DNA from 3 places in the Luteibacter sp. 9133 genome. Region 2 is predicted to be linked to each of the others. Evidence: predicted binding sites of a transcription regulator. Region 2 holds the regulator's gene; each other region holds the start of a gene.
What was found. Region 2 encodes sigma-54, which starts transcription at its own class of promoters, with help from an activator protein. Its sites were predicted from a motif close to TGGCACGNGCNTTGC; they were not measured.
Positions count from the first base shown of each region.

Region 1: the regulator sigma-54 is predicted to act here: its motif matches at 1,725-1,739, upstream of fliD (flagellar filament capping protein FliD).
Region 3: the regulator sigma-54 is predicted to act here: its motif matches at 2,138-2,152, upstream of FA87_RS13850 (flagellar basal body-associated FliL family protein).

Region 1 is NZ_JUHO01000001.1:3,198,351-3,203,113, reverse strand. It holds gene FA87_RS13915 (flagellin) at 237-1,691, shown strand; gene fliD (flagellar filament capping protein FliD) at 1,826-3,190, shown strand; gene fliS (flagellar export chaperone FliS) at 3,211-3,627, shown strand; gene FA87_RS13900 (flagellar protein FliT) at 3,624-3,920, shown strand; gene FA87_RS13895 (PilZ domain-containing protein) at 3,950-4,525, shown strand.
Region 2 is NZ_JUHO01000001.1:904,755-909,517, reverse strand. It holds gene lptA (lipopolysaccharide transport periplasmic protein LptA) at 1-223, shown strand, start outside; gene lptB (LPS export ABC transporter ATP-binding protein) at 228-947, shown strand; gene FA87_RS03760 (RNA polymerase factor sigma-54) at 1,070-2,557, shown strand; gene raiA (ribosome-associated translation inhibitor RaiA) at 2,680-3,033, shown strand; gene hprK (HPr(Ser) kinase/phosphatase) at 3,149-4,099, shown strand; gene rapZ (RNase adapter RapZ) at 4,105-4,763, shown strand, end outside.
Region 3 is NZ_JUHO01000001.1:3,187,300-3,192,062, reverse strand. It holds gene fliI (flagellar protein export ATPase FliI) at 1-377, shown strand, start outside; gene fliJ (flagellar export protein FliJ) at 377-811, shown strand; gene FA87_RS13855 (flagellar hook-length control protein FliK) at 830-2,017, shown strand; gene FA87_RS13850 (flagellar basal body-associated FliL family protein) at 2,218-2,718, shown strand; gene fliM (flagellar motor switch protein FliM) at 2,735-3,757, shown strand; gene fliN (flagellar motor switch protein FliN) at 3,968-4,300, shown strand; gene fliO (flagellar biosynthetic protein FliO) at 4,306-4,719, shown strand.

The DNA of each region.
Region 1 (4,763 bases), 2.3 Mb from region 2:
ATGAAATTGACCCTAAACCCGGAGCCGACCCTGCCGATAAATTGACTGACGGAGCCTGGGCGTCACCGCCTACACGGTTTCGATCAAGAAAGTTGTTGACAGGTAGAAAAAGTTCTCAAGTTTCCTCCCGGCGTGCCGTAAACCTCTCTGAGGCGGAAGGCTTCCTTCACGGAACCCCGCCGGACTACGCCGCACAACCTCCGGCATTTCGGTTCCGCTTAAAAAGGATCAATCCCATGGCACTGACCATCAACACCAACATCATGTCGCTGAATGCTCAGCGTAACCTGAGCACCTCGCAGACGAAGCTCTCGTCCGCGATCGAGCGCCTGTCGTCGGGTAACCGCATCAACAGCGCGAAGGACGACGCCGCCGGCCTCGCGATCTCGACCCGCATGACCACCCAGATCAACGGCCTGAACCGCGCGGTTCAGAACGCCAACGACGGCATCTCGCTGTCGCAGACGACCGAGTCGGCCCTCGACGAAGTCACGAACAACCTTCAGCGCATCCGCGAACTGGCCGTTCAGTCGACCAACGCCTCCAACTCTTCTTCGGACCGCGCCGCGCTCGACGCCGAAGTTCAGCAGCGTCTGTCGGAAGTCACCCGTATCGCCACGCAGACCAACTTCAACGGCATGAAGGTCCTGGACGGTTCCGCCCAGAACCTCAGCTTCCAGGTCGGTGCAAACGTCGGTGAAGTCATCAACGTCAGCCTGAACCAGGGCATGAAGTCCAACCAGGTCGGTCAGCTCGCCACCGGTTCCGCCACCCCGTCCCTCGTCGCTACGGCCGCCGTTGCCGGCAGCAAGGGCACGACGGTCGCCGGTCAGGCTACGACCAACTTCGACTTCTCGACCACCGCGTCGTCGTTCACGGTCAACGGCCAGACGGTCACGCTGGACCAGAACTACACCAACGCCGCTGGCCTCGCCACCGCGATCAACAACCAGCTGTCGGCCAACGGCGCCGGCGCCTCGGTGACGCAGAACGCTGGCACGTTCACCTTCACCAACTCGGCCAACGGTGCAACCTCGCCGACCGTCGGCGGCGCAGGCGCGGCCGCGCTGTTCGGTACCACGACGTCGACGGCCGGTACGGCCGACGTCGCCGTCGGCGACGCCACGCCGATCACGCTGGCTGCGGGCGACCTGACCCTGCAGGTCGGCAGCAATGCCGCTTTCAGCGTCACCGGTACCTTCAAGACCACGCAGGACATGGCCGACGCCATCAATGCTAAGTCGGGCGAAGGCATCAACGCCTATGTCGCCACCGACGGCTCGCTGAAGTTCTCGTCGTCTTCGGCCATCACGGTCGGCGGCACCAAGGCGGCGGCGTCGGGCTTCACCGCTGGTGCGATCGCTGTATCCACCACTTCCACCCTGGCAGATTCCAGCGTGAAGACGGTCGATGGCGCCAACGACACGATCAACCGTATCGATGCCGCCCTGCAGTCGGTCTCCGACCTGCGCTCCACCCTCGGCGCGGTGCAGAACCGCTTCGAGTCCACCATCTCCAACCTGCAGAACATCTCGCAGAACCTGACCTCGTCGAAGTCGGCCATCACCGACGCCGACTTCGCTCAGGAAACGGCGAACATGTCCTCGGCTCAGATCCTGCAGCAGGCCGGCGTCTCGGTCCTCGCCCAGGCCAACCAGAGCCAGCAGATCGTCACCAAGCTCCTCCAGTAATGGTGACACCGCCATCCCAGGGCTTGCCCGGGTTGGCAGGGTAATTGCTTAGTTGTCCACGGCTGGCTCCCACTGGGGGCCAGCCGTCGACAAATTGGCGCCCCGGGCAGTGAGGCGTCTTCACGGAGAGTCTCATGGCCACCAGTAGCAGCACCGTTACGCTCGGATCCAGCTCCATCGACGTCGCATCCATCGTTACGAACCTTGTGAACAACAAGCGTGCGGCGAAGGACAGTCAGATCTCGACGGCTCAGACCAGCACCAGCACGCAGATTTCGGCGATCGGCAATTTCACCTCGTCCCTGACGAGCTTGCAGGCCGCCATCAAGTCCCTGACCGACGGCACCGCGTTCTCCACGCTGAAGACCTCGATCGGCGACTCCACCGTCCTCTCGGCGACGACGGATTCCACGGCCAAGGCCAACGTCTACAACATCGCCGTTACCCAGCTCGCTACCTCGCAGAAGACCACCTCGGGTGCGTTCGCCAGCGCGAAGACGACCGAGGTCGGCACGGGCACCCTGAGCATCGCGGTGGGTGACAAGTCCATGAGCGTCGATATCGCCTCGCCGGCGAACACGCTGCAGGACGTGCGCGACGCGATCAACAACTCAAAGTCCAATCCCGGCGTCACCGCCAGCATCGTCACCGGTACCGACGGCGCGCATCTGGTGCTGACCTCGCAGACCACCGGCGCGGCCAACGCGTTCACGGTCACCTCCAGTGGCGGCGACGGCGGCCTGGCGCAGCTGGATTTCGATCCCGCGACGGATACCCCGACCATCAAGGCGCAGGACGCCTTGTTCACGGTCGACGGCACGGCGGCCAGCAGCCCCACCAATACGACCTCGACGGCGATCGACGGCGTGACACTGTCGCTTGCCAAGACCGGCTCGAGCAGCATCACCATCAGCAACGACACCAGCTCGGTCAGCACGGCGATGCAGTCGCTGGTCACCGCCTATAACTCCTTCGTTTCGACCTACAGCACGCTGACCAAGTACGACGCGACCAACCAGCAGGTCGGCGCCCTGATCGGCGATGCCACGGTCAATTCGATCAAGAGTCAGGTCTCCCAGCTGCTGGGTTCGCAACTGACCGGCGCCACCGCCAGCCCGCGCTCGCTCAGCGACCTGGGTGTGTCTTTCCAGGTCGACGGCACGCTGAAGTTCGACACCACGAAGCTGACCTCCGCGCTGAGCTCGAACCCGAGTGGCGTGAAGGACCTGCTGAGCGGCACCAACGGTATCGCGCCGAAACTCGACAAGCTGGTCACCGGCTGGACCTCGTCCAGCGGCATCCTGACCCAGCGCACCACCAATCTGAATGCCAAGCTCAAGGACCTGGCCGATCAGCAGACCGCCTGGGACTCGACCATGACCGACTACACGAAGCGCCTGACCACGCAGTACACGGCGCTCGACACCATGATGACCAAACTCAGCAGCACCAGCAGCTACCTCACGCAGCAGTTCGACGCGCTGACCAAATCGTCCTGATCGCAGGACAGGAAACCCACATGGCACTTGGATACTCCCGCGGCGCTGGCGCCTACCAGCAGGTCCGCACCGGTGGCGGCCTCGAGCAGGCCGACTCGCACGGTCTCATCACCATGCTCATGGATGGCGGTCTGGAACGCATTCGCCTGGCGCTGGCGTGCATGGCTACGGGCAACGTCGCGGGCAAGGGCGAGGCCATCTCGAAGACGATCGAAATCGTCGGCGGTCTCCAGTCGGGCCTCAATCACGACGTGGCCACGCCGCTGGTTTCCCAGCTGGACGCCCTGTACGACTATATGAGCCGCCGTCTCGTACACGCCAATCTGCATAACGACGCCGAAGCCCTCGAAGAAGTCGCGCGCCTGCTCGGGCAGATCCGCGACAGCTGGGTGGCCATCCCGGTCGAGGCTCGTCAGCTCGCCGGAGCAGGCGCATGAACGACACCCTCTGGTGCGACCTCCCGCGCGTCCTCGACCTGACCGAGTCCATGCATGCGGCCGCCAGCGAAGGTCGCTGGGATGAGCTCACTGAACTCGAAGCCCAGCGCGAGCCTGTCCTGCGGCAGGGCAGCATGCGTCCGGCCCCCGAAACGCTCGAGTCGCTGAAGTCCATCATGTTGCTGGATGGCCTGATCAAGGATCTCGTCTCGGCCGCTCGCGACGAGACCGCGGCGCAGTGGGACACGTCCCGTCGGGTTCGCCGCGCCGTCGCCGCGTATAATTCGTTCTGATCGACACATCCTTTGGCGGGGACGGACGGATGACTGACGAAGCGTGGAAGGCATTCTCCGATCGCGTAGCCTGGGATTCCCGGTTTCACGCCACCTGTGAGATCACCGAGCGTCCCGATCCGGCCGGCCTGGCCTTGATCAACGACCGCAACACCAATGTCCTGGTCGCCGTGTCCGCCCTCATGGACCGGCGCAGCGACACTGGCGAGGACGACAGCCCCCTGACCCAGGAAGTGGCCCGTCTGGACGCCAAGCTCAACGTCCTGATGGAGATCGTCAACCGGCTCCTTCTGCCTCAGTCCGTCCTGCCACCCCGCATTCCGGTCCGCGTGAACGCCGCCGGCGCCGCCTTGCCATGGGACGGCCTGCCCGCCGTGGGCACCCCGGTGATGCTGAAGCTGCATTTCGACGTGTGCCGGGCCCTCCCGCTGGAGCTGCCGGGCGTTCGCCTCGCCGGTCCCACGGACGGCAAGGGCTTCATCGCCTTCGAGGGCCTGACGGAGTCCGTCCGCGACGGTATCGAGCGACTGGTGTTCCGCCAGCACCGCCGCCAGGTCGCCGAAGCACGAGCTCACGCACGGCCTCAGGACGGCTCGGGCGAGTGAAGTGACCTTTTACGTCACGTGACGTAGGAACGTCGCGTGGCGTCCTGCGTCACATTCGTGACGCGTGTTGTCAGTGCTGACACCAAGGGGCGCCCTCACGCCGTCATCACTTGCCGAAAAGGTTTTCCTCACACCTCCGCAAGCCCCGTACTTACGTGACTCTCGGCCTTGTGGCGCCAGAATTCCGGCGTTGGCACGCTCCTTGATTGATACCTTGCAACGAAGGCGACGGGATTCC
Region 2 (4,763 bases):
GCTGACCGGCGGTGCCCATGTCAACCAGCCGGCGAAGGGCAGTGCCGATGGCGACAAGCTCACCTATAACACCCAGAACAGCACGATGACGGGCGAAAGCAACGGTCCCGCACCCGTACACATGACCTTCCAGCCGAAGAGCACCACGCCGGGCGCACCCGCCAAGGCGGCCGGCGCCTGCCCCACTCCGGCGGCTGCGGCCGCACCTGCCAGGAAGCCCTGACCCGATGCTTTCAGCCCAAGGCCTGCAGAAGCGCTTCCGCGCACGCAAGGTAGTCCGTGACTTCGCCTTCTCCATTCGCGAAGGTGAGGTCGTCGGCCTTCTCGGCCCCAACGGCGCCGGCAAGACGACCTGCTTCTACATGGTGGTCGGGCTGATCCAGGCCGACGCGGGCGTAATCAAGCTCGATCAGCAGGACATCACCGGCCTGCCCATGCACGCGCGCGCCAAGCTCGGCATCGGATATCTGCCGCAGGAAGCCTCGGTCTTTCGCCGCCTCAGCGTGTCGGACAACATCATGGCGGTGCTCGAACTGCGCGACGGCATGACGCAGAAGCAGCGCGACGACGAACTCGACAGCCTGCTCGACGAACTGAAGATCGCGCACATCGCCGATCAGAAGGGCATCAGCCTGTCCGGCGGCGAGCGTCGCCGCGTCGAGATCGCCCGGGCGCTGGCGGCACGCCCGCGCTACATGCTGCTCGATGAGCCGTTCGCCGGCGTCGACCCCATCTCGGTGGGCGAGATCCAGCGCATCGTTCGACACCTCAAGGAACGCGGCATCGGGGTGCTGATCACCGATCACAACGTCCGGGAAACGCTCGGTATCTGCGACCGCGCATACATCCTCAACGACGGCGAAGTGCTTTCTCGCGGCACTCCTCAGCACATCCTCGCCGATGAGAAGGTGCGCGAGGTGTATCTGGGTCGTGAATTCCGCATCTAGAGCGCGTCACCGGCCGTCCGGACCGACGCGCGAATCCGGCCGGAAGAGCTAGCCGACCCGACCGCTGGTTTGTGGAGGCCGCAAGGGGTTACGATGGATTCGACACCTCACGCATCGAAGGCATGAAACCCGGACTTCAGTTTCGTCTGCATCAGCAGCTCACGCTGACGCCGCAGCTACAGCAGGCCATTCGGCTGCTCCAGCTGTCGCAGCTGGAGCTCGAAGCGGAACTCCGCCAGATCGCGGAGAGCAACCCGCTGCTTGAGTTTGCCGAAGATGCGGAGTCCGACGCGGATGCCGAAGGCGACGCCGCCGACGAGAACGGTTTCGACGCCGAGTTCCCCTCCCGCCAGGAGCTCCCGGCCAAGTCCTCGAAGGAGGACGAGTCCACCGCCACCCCGTCCGAAGAACTCGCCCCCGAGTGGGACGACGATCGCTTCCACGGCGAGGCGGGTGACTACGCCGGCGCCCCATCGCGTGCCAACGGTGGTGACGAAGACGGTTTCGAGCCGCAGAACGCCGCGCCGGAAAGCCTCCAACAGCACCTGGAGTGGCAGCTCAATCTTTCCCAGTTCTCCCCACGCGACCACGCGATCGCCACCGCGATCATCCACGCGCTGGACGAGGACGGTTACCTGCGCGACGGAGTCGAGGCGGTGGAAGTCGCGCTGCCCGCCGAACTGCGGGCCAGTGCCGAGGAGATCGAAGCGGTACGCCAGCGCGTGCAGCGGTTCGATCCCACCGGCATCGCCAGCCTCGATCTGCGCGACTGTCTGCTCTGCCAGCTCTCGCAGTTTTCGACCGAAACACCGTTCCGCGACCTGGCGATCCGTATCGTCCTTGAAGAGCTGGAGCTCCTCGCGCGAAACGACAGCGTCAAGATCGCCCGTCGGCTCAAGGCCGCCGAGAACGAGGTGGCCAGCGCCGCGGCGCTGATCCGCAGCCTCGATCCGCGCCCGGGCGCCGCGCTGGATGCCACGCCCGTCGAATATGTCGCGCCCGATGTGTACGCGCGGCGGGAAGCGGGGCGCTGGACGGTCAGCCTCAACCCCGACGCGCAGCCCCGGCTCGGCCTGAACCAGCATTACTGCAACCTCATCGCCCGCGCACGCGGCGACGACGCCACCTGGATGAAAGGCCAGCTGCAGGAAGCCCGCTGGTTGCTGAAAAGTCTGCAGTCGCGCGCCGAAACCCTGACCAAGGTCGCGGAAGTCATTGTCCGCCGCCAGAGCGCCTTCCTCGATTACGGCCCCGAGGCCATGCATCCGCTGGTGTTGCGTGAGGTCGCCGAAGAAGTCGGCATGCACGAATCGACGATTTCACGGGTCACCACCCGGAAATACATGCACACGCCGCGCGGCACCTTCGAACTCAAGCATTTCTTTTCCAGTGGCGTGGCGACCGAAGACGGCGGCAGCGCATCCGCCACCGCCATCCAGGCCATGTTGCGCAAGCTGATCACGGGCGAGGACGCACGCCGCCCCTTGTCCGACCAGGCGCTTGCCGAGGAGCTCCATCGACGCGGAATTCAGGTCGCACGCCGTACGGTGGCCAAGTACCGTGAAGCGATGCGAATTCCCAGCTCCAGCGAACGCGTTCGCGCAGGTTGAGAAACATCGGGGGGAACCCCGGCGGAGGTCCACGGTCTCATCAATTCAGGCTTGAGGAGCGGCAACCCCGCCGTTCCGATCTCGTCGCCATAAGGCGACACCCTCAGCAAGAAGGAGGCGTCATGCAAATCCAGATCAGCGGCCAGCACGTCCATATCACCCCCGCTCTGCGCGAGCGCGTGGAACAACAAATCGGCCGCTTCGAACGCCTTTTCGACAATATCAAAGCCCTCGACGTGGTCCTTTCCGTCGATAAGAACGAGCACAAGGCCGGAGGCACCCTGCACTGTGCCGGCACCCGGCTCCATGGCGAAGGCGTGGCCCGCCTGGAAGACGACAACAAGGGCGACACGCTTTATTCCGCCATCGACGCCATGATCGGCAAACTCGCCGACCAGCTTCGCAAGCACAAAGAGAAGCTGAAGGATCACCATAACGCCGAAGGCCGCGACGCGCGCGTCGCCAGCACCGACTGACGAGAGCGCCCGGCGGCCGCTCGCGCGCGCCGCCGGGCCTCCTCCCGCGTGTTGATGGCACAATAGCCCAGCCGGCGCCCTCGCGCCGGCTTCGCTATCTAAAGGGATCACCCGCGTGGATCGGCTCACCGCCAGACAACTCTTCGACGGCGTCTACGAACGTATGGCGCTTCGCTGGGCCGCCGGCATGCGCGGCGAGGCCCGCGTGCTCGAGCCCAATGCCAAGCAGAGCCGCCGTCCTTCGCTGGTCGGTTACCTCAACGTGATCTACCCGAACAAGGTGCAGATCATCGGCACGGAGGAGCTCAACTACCTCGACGGCCTCGAATCGCGCCAGCGCTGGGAGGTCATCCACAAGATCGCCGCCTACCAGCCGGCCGCGCTGATCGTCACGAAAGACCAGTCGATCCCGTCCGATCTGCGCGAAGTCGCGGAAGAAACCGACACGCCGTTGTGGCAGAGCACCAAGCGCGGGCACGAGCTGCTCACGTATCTGCAGTACCACCTGGCGCGCACGCTCGCACCCCGGGTCACGCTTCATGGCGTATTCCTCGAGGTGTTCTCCATCGGCGTGCTGATCACCGGCGACCCGGGCTCCGGCAAAAGCGAGCTGGCGCTGGAACTCATCAGTCGCGGCCACCGCCTGGTCGCCGACGACGCGACCGAATTCACCCTCATTGCGCCAGACGTCATCGACGGCGCCTGCCCCGAGCTGCTGCAGGACCTCCTCGAGGTGCGCGGCCTGGGCGTGCTCAACATCCGCGAGATGTTCGGCCATACGGCGGTCAAGCCATCGAAATACCTGCGTCTGGTCGTGCACCTCAAGCCGTTGACCTCGGGTGAAGACATCGACGCGATGACCCGCCTCACCGGCGACGTCAGCCGGCGTAACGTGCTGGATGTGGACGTCCCCAAGATCACCATTCCCGTCGCACCCGGCCGCAACCTCGCGGTGCTGGTCGAGGCGGCCGTGCGCAATCACGTGCTCAAAAGCAAGGGCATCGATCCCGCACAGACCTTCATCGACCGTCAGGCGCACCAGATGCGTCGCCTGCCGCCATGGTGACCGACGTGACCGAGGAAACCATGAGCCCCATCGTCGAACCCGGCGCCATCCATCTGGTCGTCCTCACCGGCATGTCCGGCGGCGGCAAGACGGTCGCCCTGCGCGCGCTGGAAGACCTCGAGTTTTACTGCGTCGACAACATGCCCGCCGAGCTGATTCCCCAGCTCGTCGCCGCCGTCAGCCAGGGCGAGCATGGACCGCGCCGTCGCATCGCCGTGGGCGTCGACGTGCGCAACCGGCGCATCGATCTCTCGCGCATGCCCCACGTGTTGTCCGAGCTTTCCACAGCGGGTGTCCACGTCCATCTGATCTTCCTGGACAGTCGCGACGACGTCCTGATCAAGCGCTACTCCGAGACCCGCCGCCGTCACCCGCTGGCGGCGGAAAAACTGTCGCTGGCCGATTCCATCGCCGAAGAACGTCGCCTGCTGCGGCCCCTGGTCTCGATCGCGGAAAAGGTCATCGACTCCAGCGACCTCAACGTCCATCAGCTACGCCGGCTGTTCGCCACGGGGTACGCCGCCGCCTCGGATGGCACGACACTGCTCTTCGAGTCGTTCGCCTACCGCCGCGGCCTGCCCTCCGACGCCGATTTCGTCTTCGACGCCCGCTGCCTGCCCAACCCCCACTGGGACCCCCGGCTGCGCCCGTTCTCGGGCCGCGA
Region 3 (4,763 bases), 2.3 Mb from region 2:
ACGATTACCGCCACGATCCGATCGCCGACTCCGCGCGCGCCATTCTCGACGGTCATATCGTCTTGTCGCGCGACATGGCGGAAGCCGGTCATTACCCGGCGATCGACATCGAAGCGTCGATCAGCCGCGTCATGCCGGCGGTCGTCAGCAAGGATCACATGCGTTCCGCCCAGCGCTTCCGCCAGGTGTATTCGGCGTATCGCCAGCAGCGCGACCTCATCGCGGTGGGGGCGTACCAGAAGGGCAGCGATCCGCGTACGGACGAAGCGATTGCCTTGTATCCGCGTCTTTCGGCCTTCCTGCAGCAGGAAACCGATGTGCCGGTGGATCTGGCCGATGCGGAAGCCGGCCTCGTCGATGTCGCGAGGACTAACTGATGGCCTCGCGTGCCGACCGCCTGCAACCCGTTGTCGATATCGCCGCCGAGAAGGCGGAGGACGCGACGCGTGCGCTCGCCACGCACCAGCGGACGCTTGCCGAGAGCGAACAGCAGCTGGCCGAGCTACGTCGCTATCGCAACGAGTACGCGGCGATGCCCGATGGCATCGGCGTCAGCGCGTTGCTCAACCGGCAGCAGTTCCTGCAGAAGATCGACATGGCCATCGTGCAGCAGATGAGCGAAGTCCAGCGTCGTGAGCAGGGGCTCGAACGAGCGCGCCAGTCGTGGGCGGAGGCCCGCGGCCGTGCCAAGGCGCTCGAGTCGGTGACCACCAGGTATCGCGACCAGGAACGTAAGTCACAGGATCGTCGGGAGCAGGAACAGGCCGACGAGCGCTCGCAGTACCGCCGTAACCCGAGGGGTTCGGCATGATCTCACCGGAAGCACCGCATGAATAACGCTACTGTCGCCCTCAACCTCGCCCGCCCGGTCAGCCAGGCACCCACGTCCGCGTCGAACGCGACGGCCAGGGCGAACGACGACACGACCCCGTCGAAGCGCTTCGACGCGGTGCTCGACAGCGCGCATGCCCAGGCGCACGCCGGCGCCGGCGGCACGGTCAGGCCGCATGCGGCTGACGCCCATGCCAGCAGCCGCGGCAACGCACCGTCCGACACGCACAAGGCGAAGGACGACAGCGCCGACAATCGCGACGACAAGAGCACGACGTCTGCCAAAGCCGATGACGGCAAGGTTACGAGCACGAAAGCGGATAAGACCGCCAATCAGGATGACGCGAAGAAGGACGACACGTCCGACAACGACGACACGCCCATTGCCAGCACGATGCTCGCCCTGATCGGCGTACCGCCCAAGGTGACCGAACTGGCGTCGAAGACGCTGGGTGCCCTGAAGGGCGCCGCCGGGAAGACGGGCGATCTCAGCGCTGGCGCGTTGGCCATGGGTCTGCCGAACGCTGCCGCCGTGACCGGTGGCGACGGCAAGGGTGCGATGCTGGCGTCTACCGAGGGCGCCGGTGCCCTTGCCGATGCGACCGCGTCGACGGCCGCCGGATCCCCGCTGGCTGCGCTTCTGGCCGCGCGCACGGTGACCGTGGGCACGGGAAAGGAGGACGCGGCGTCGCCTTCCGATCCGACGACCAGCCCGATGCCGCTGACCCACACGCCCGGTCTGGCACCGGTGGACGGCGCGGCCTTGCAGGTACAGGCCACACAGGCCGCCACCTCGCCGCAGTTCGCCCAGGAACTGGGCGAGCAGATCGCCTGGATGGGCGGTGGTGACGTCAAGGAAGCGCGGATCAAGTTGCACCCCGAAGAGCTGGGCAGCATGGACGTCCGCGTGAATGTCGACGGCGGCAAGGTCAATGTCGCGATCATGGCGCAGCACCCGGCAGCGGTGCATGCCGTCCAGCAGACGCTCTCGCAGCTCGACACGATGCTGGCGCATCACGGCCTGTCGCTCGGCCAGACCGACGTGGGTCAGCGCCAGAACGGGCAGGATGACGGGCATGCCGGCAACGGCGGCGCGGGGCAGGGTGGCGCGGACGATGCACAGGGCGCGACGGTCACACTGGCGACCTCGCGCGTATCCCGCGGTCTGGTCGACGAAGTGGCCTGACGATCGATTGGGTGACGACGAATTGGCGCGCGTCAATTCGTCGTCGCGGCGACAACGCGTATTCGGGGCGACGACGGTGCGACGCGAGGCGGGATGCGCATCGCGCTACATGTACGCAGATGGCACGTCGCTTGCAACAATACCCGTGAGCCCATCGGGCAACGACGATATCGCATTCGCATCACAGAGGTTTTTCACGCATGGCCGCAGCACAGATGGACGCGCCCGAAGGCGCTCCCCTAAAGAAGAAGGGCAAGGGCAAGTTGCTGATCATCGGCGCGGTCATCGTGCTGGCGGTGGGCGGTGCGGGCGGCTGGTTTCTGATGAAGGGCGGCCACGGCAAGACGAGTGCGGCCGATGCCGCCGCGGCGGCCAAGGCCAAACCGGCGGTTTATCTGCAGCTGGATCCGGCCTTCGTGGTCAATTTCCAGGACGAGGCGGCGCTGCGTTTCCTTCAGGTCGGTGTGAACGTCATGTCTCACGACCCGGAGGCGATCGCCGCGGCGAAGGAAGCCGATCCCGAGATCCGCAATGCCTTGCTGATGCTGTTCTCCGCGCAGGACGTGAAGTCCCTGTCCGACGTCAAGGGCAAGCAGAAGCTGCAGGCCGCCGCGCTCGCCGAGATTCAGCGCGTGCTGAAGGAAAAGATCGGTCGCCCCGGGGTGGACGCGGTCTATTTCACCAGCTTCATCATGCAGTGACGGGACACCCGCAGCCATGAGCGACATTCTCACCCAAGAAGAAATCGACGCCCTGCTCGCGGGTGTGGAAGGCGGTGCCGTCGAAACCGAGGTCGAGCTGCCGCCACCGGGCGGTGTTCACGACTACGATTTCACCCAGCAGGACCGTATCGTGCGCGGGCGGCTGCCCACGCTGGAGATGGTCAACGACCGTTTCGCCCGGTATTTCCGTGCCAACCTGTTCAACGTCCTGCGCAAGTCCTGCGAAGTGTCGGTGCTTGGCGTGAAGATGACCAAGTTCAACGAGTACGTTCACTCGCTGGCGGTGCCGAGCAATCTCAACCTCATTCGCATCAAGCCGCTGCGCGGTACCGCGCTGATGGTGTTCGAGCCGCGCCTGGTGTTCACGGTGATCGACAACTTCTTCGGTGGTGACGGCCGGTACCACGCGCGTATCGAGGGCCGAGACTTCACGCCGACCGAGAACCGCGTGATCCAGATCGTGCTGGCGGAGGCCTTTTCGGCCATGGCGGAAGCATGGGCGCCGGTCCTCAAGATGCAGTTCGAGTTCCTCAATTCCGAGATCAACCCGCAGTTCGCCAACATCGTCAGCCCGACCGAGACGGTGGTGGTGTCGCGCTTCCATATCGAGCTCGACGGCGGCGGCGGTGAAGTCCATCTCACGCTGCCGTATTCCATGGTCGAGCCGATCCGTGAACTGCTCGATGCTGGCGTGCAGAGCGACCGGGCCGAGCGCGATGAGCGCTGGATCCAGAACCTGCACGAGGAAATTCTCGATGCGGAAGTGGAGATCACCTCGATGCTGGCCGAAGCGCGCCTGACCATCGGCGACTTCCTGCACCTGCGCAAGGGCGACATCATCCCGATCAGCCTGCCCGAAACGGCAACGGTCTTTGCCGAAGACGTGCCTATTTTCCGGGGCCGCATGGCCAACTCCGGCGGCAACAAGGCGGTGCAGTTCGATTCTCTGATGCGCAAGCGCGGCGAGGGCAGGGCGATGCCGGTGACCACGACGGAGCCGATGCCCGTACTGGCGTGAAGTGCCGTCAATGGACCGGCTCGGTGACTAACTGCCGTCGAGCGTCAGGTTTCCGCCGAGCGTCACTTTCCGGGCGCGAGACGTGACCGGAAAGCGTCGTTCAAAGCACTGAAAAAACACGGTAAATTTACAGTCTCCAGCGTTTCGACAGCGTGGCACGCGGATTGCTTCATAGCTCCCGTAACCCGGTAACGACACTCTGGAACGGACATGAACGAATCCACGCTCGACAATATCGAAGGCACCGATGCCGCCCTGGCCCGGACCATGGGGCTCGGCAGCGAGGTCAACCTCGACGTCATTCTCGATGTGCCGGTCACCATGGCCATGGAAGTGGGCCGGACCAGGATCAGCATCCGCAACCTGCTGCAGCTCAACCAGGGCTCCGTCGTCGAGCTCGACCGCGCCGCCGGTGAGCCGCTGGACGTCTTCGTCAACGGTACGCTGGTCGCCCACGGCGAAGTCGTGGTCATCAACGAGAAGTTCGGTATCCGGCTGACCGACGTGATCAGCCCGGCCGAGCGCGTCCGCAAGCTGCGGTGATTCCCATGCGCCGTACTGTCGCCGCCTTCGCCGGTGGCTCCCTTCCCTGCGCCCTGATGGCGGCTCCGGTCGCCGCTCCGGCGGTCGATTCGGGCGCGGAACTGGTCCGCGTCCTGATCAGCCTGCTCGGCGTCGTGGCGCTCATTTTCTTCGTCGGCTGGATGGCTCGTCGTGCTCAGGCACGGGTGAGTCCGGGTGGCCGGAAGATCCGCGTCATCGAATCGATGCCCGTGGGCATCAAGGAAAAAGTGATGTTGCTGGAGGTTGGCGGCACGCAGATCCTGGTGGGTGCGTCGCCTGCGGGCGGGCTGCGTACGTTGCATGTGCTGGAGACGCCGGTGTCGGACGATCCTTCCGTGCCCGCGGCCCCTGCGATGCGTGGGTTTCGGGACGTGCTTGCTCAGTGGAAGCGGTCGTGAGGGGGGCTCGCGTCGCCCGCGGGGCGGGCTCCTTCAGGCGCTGC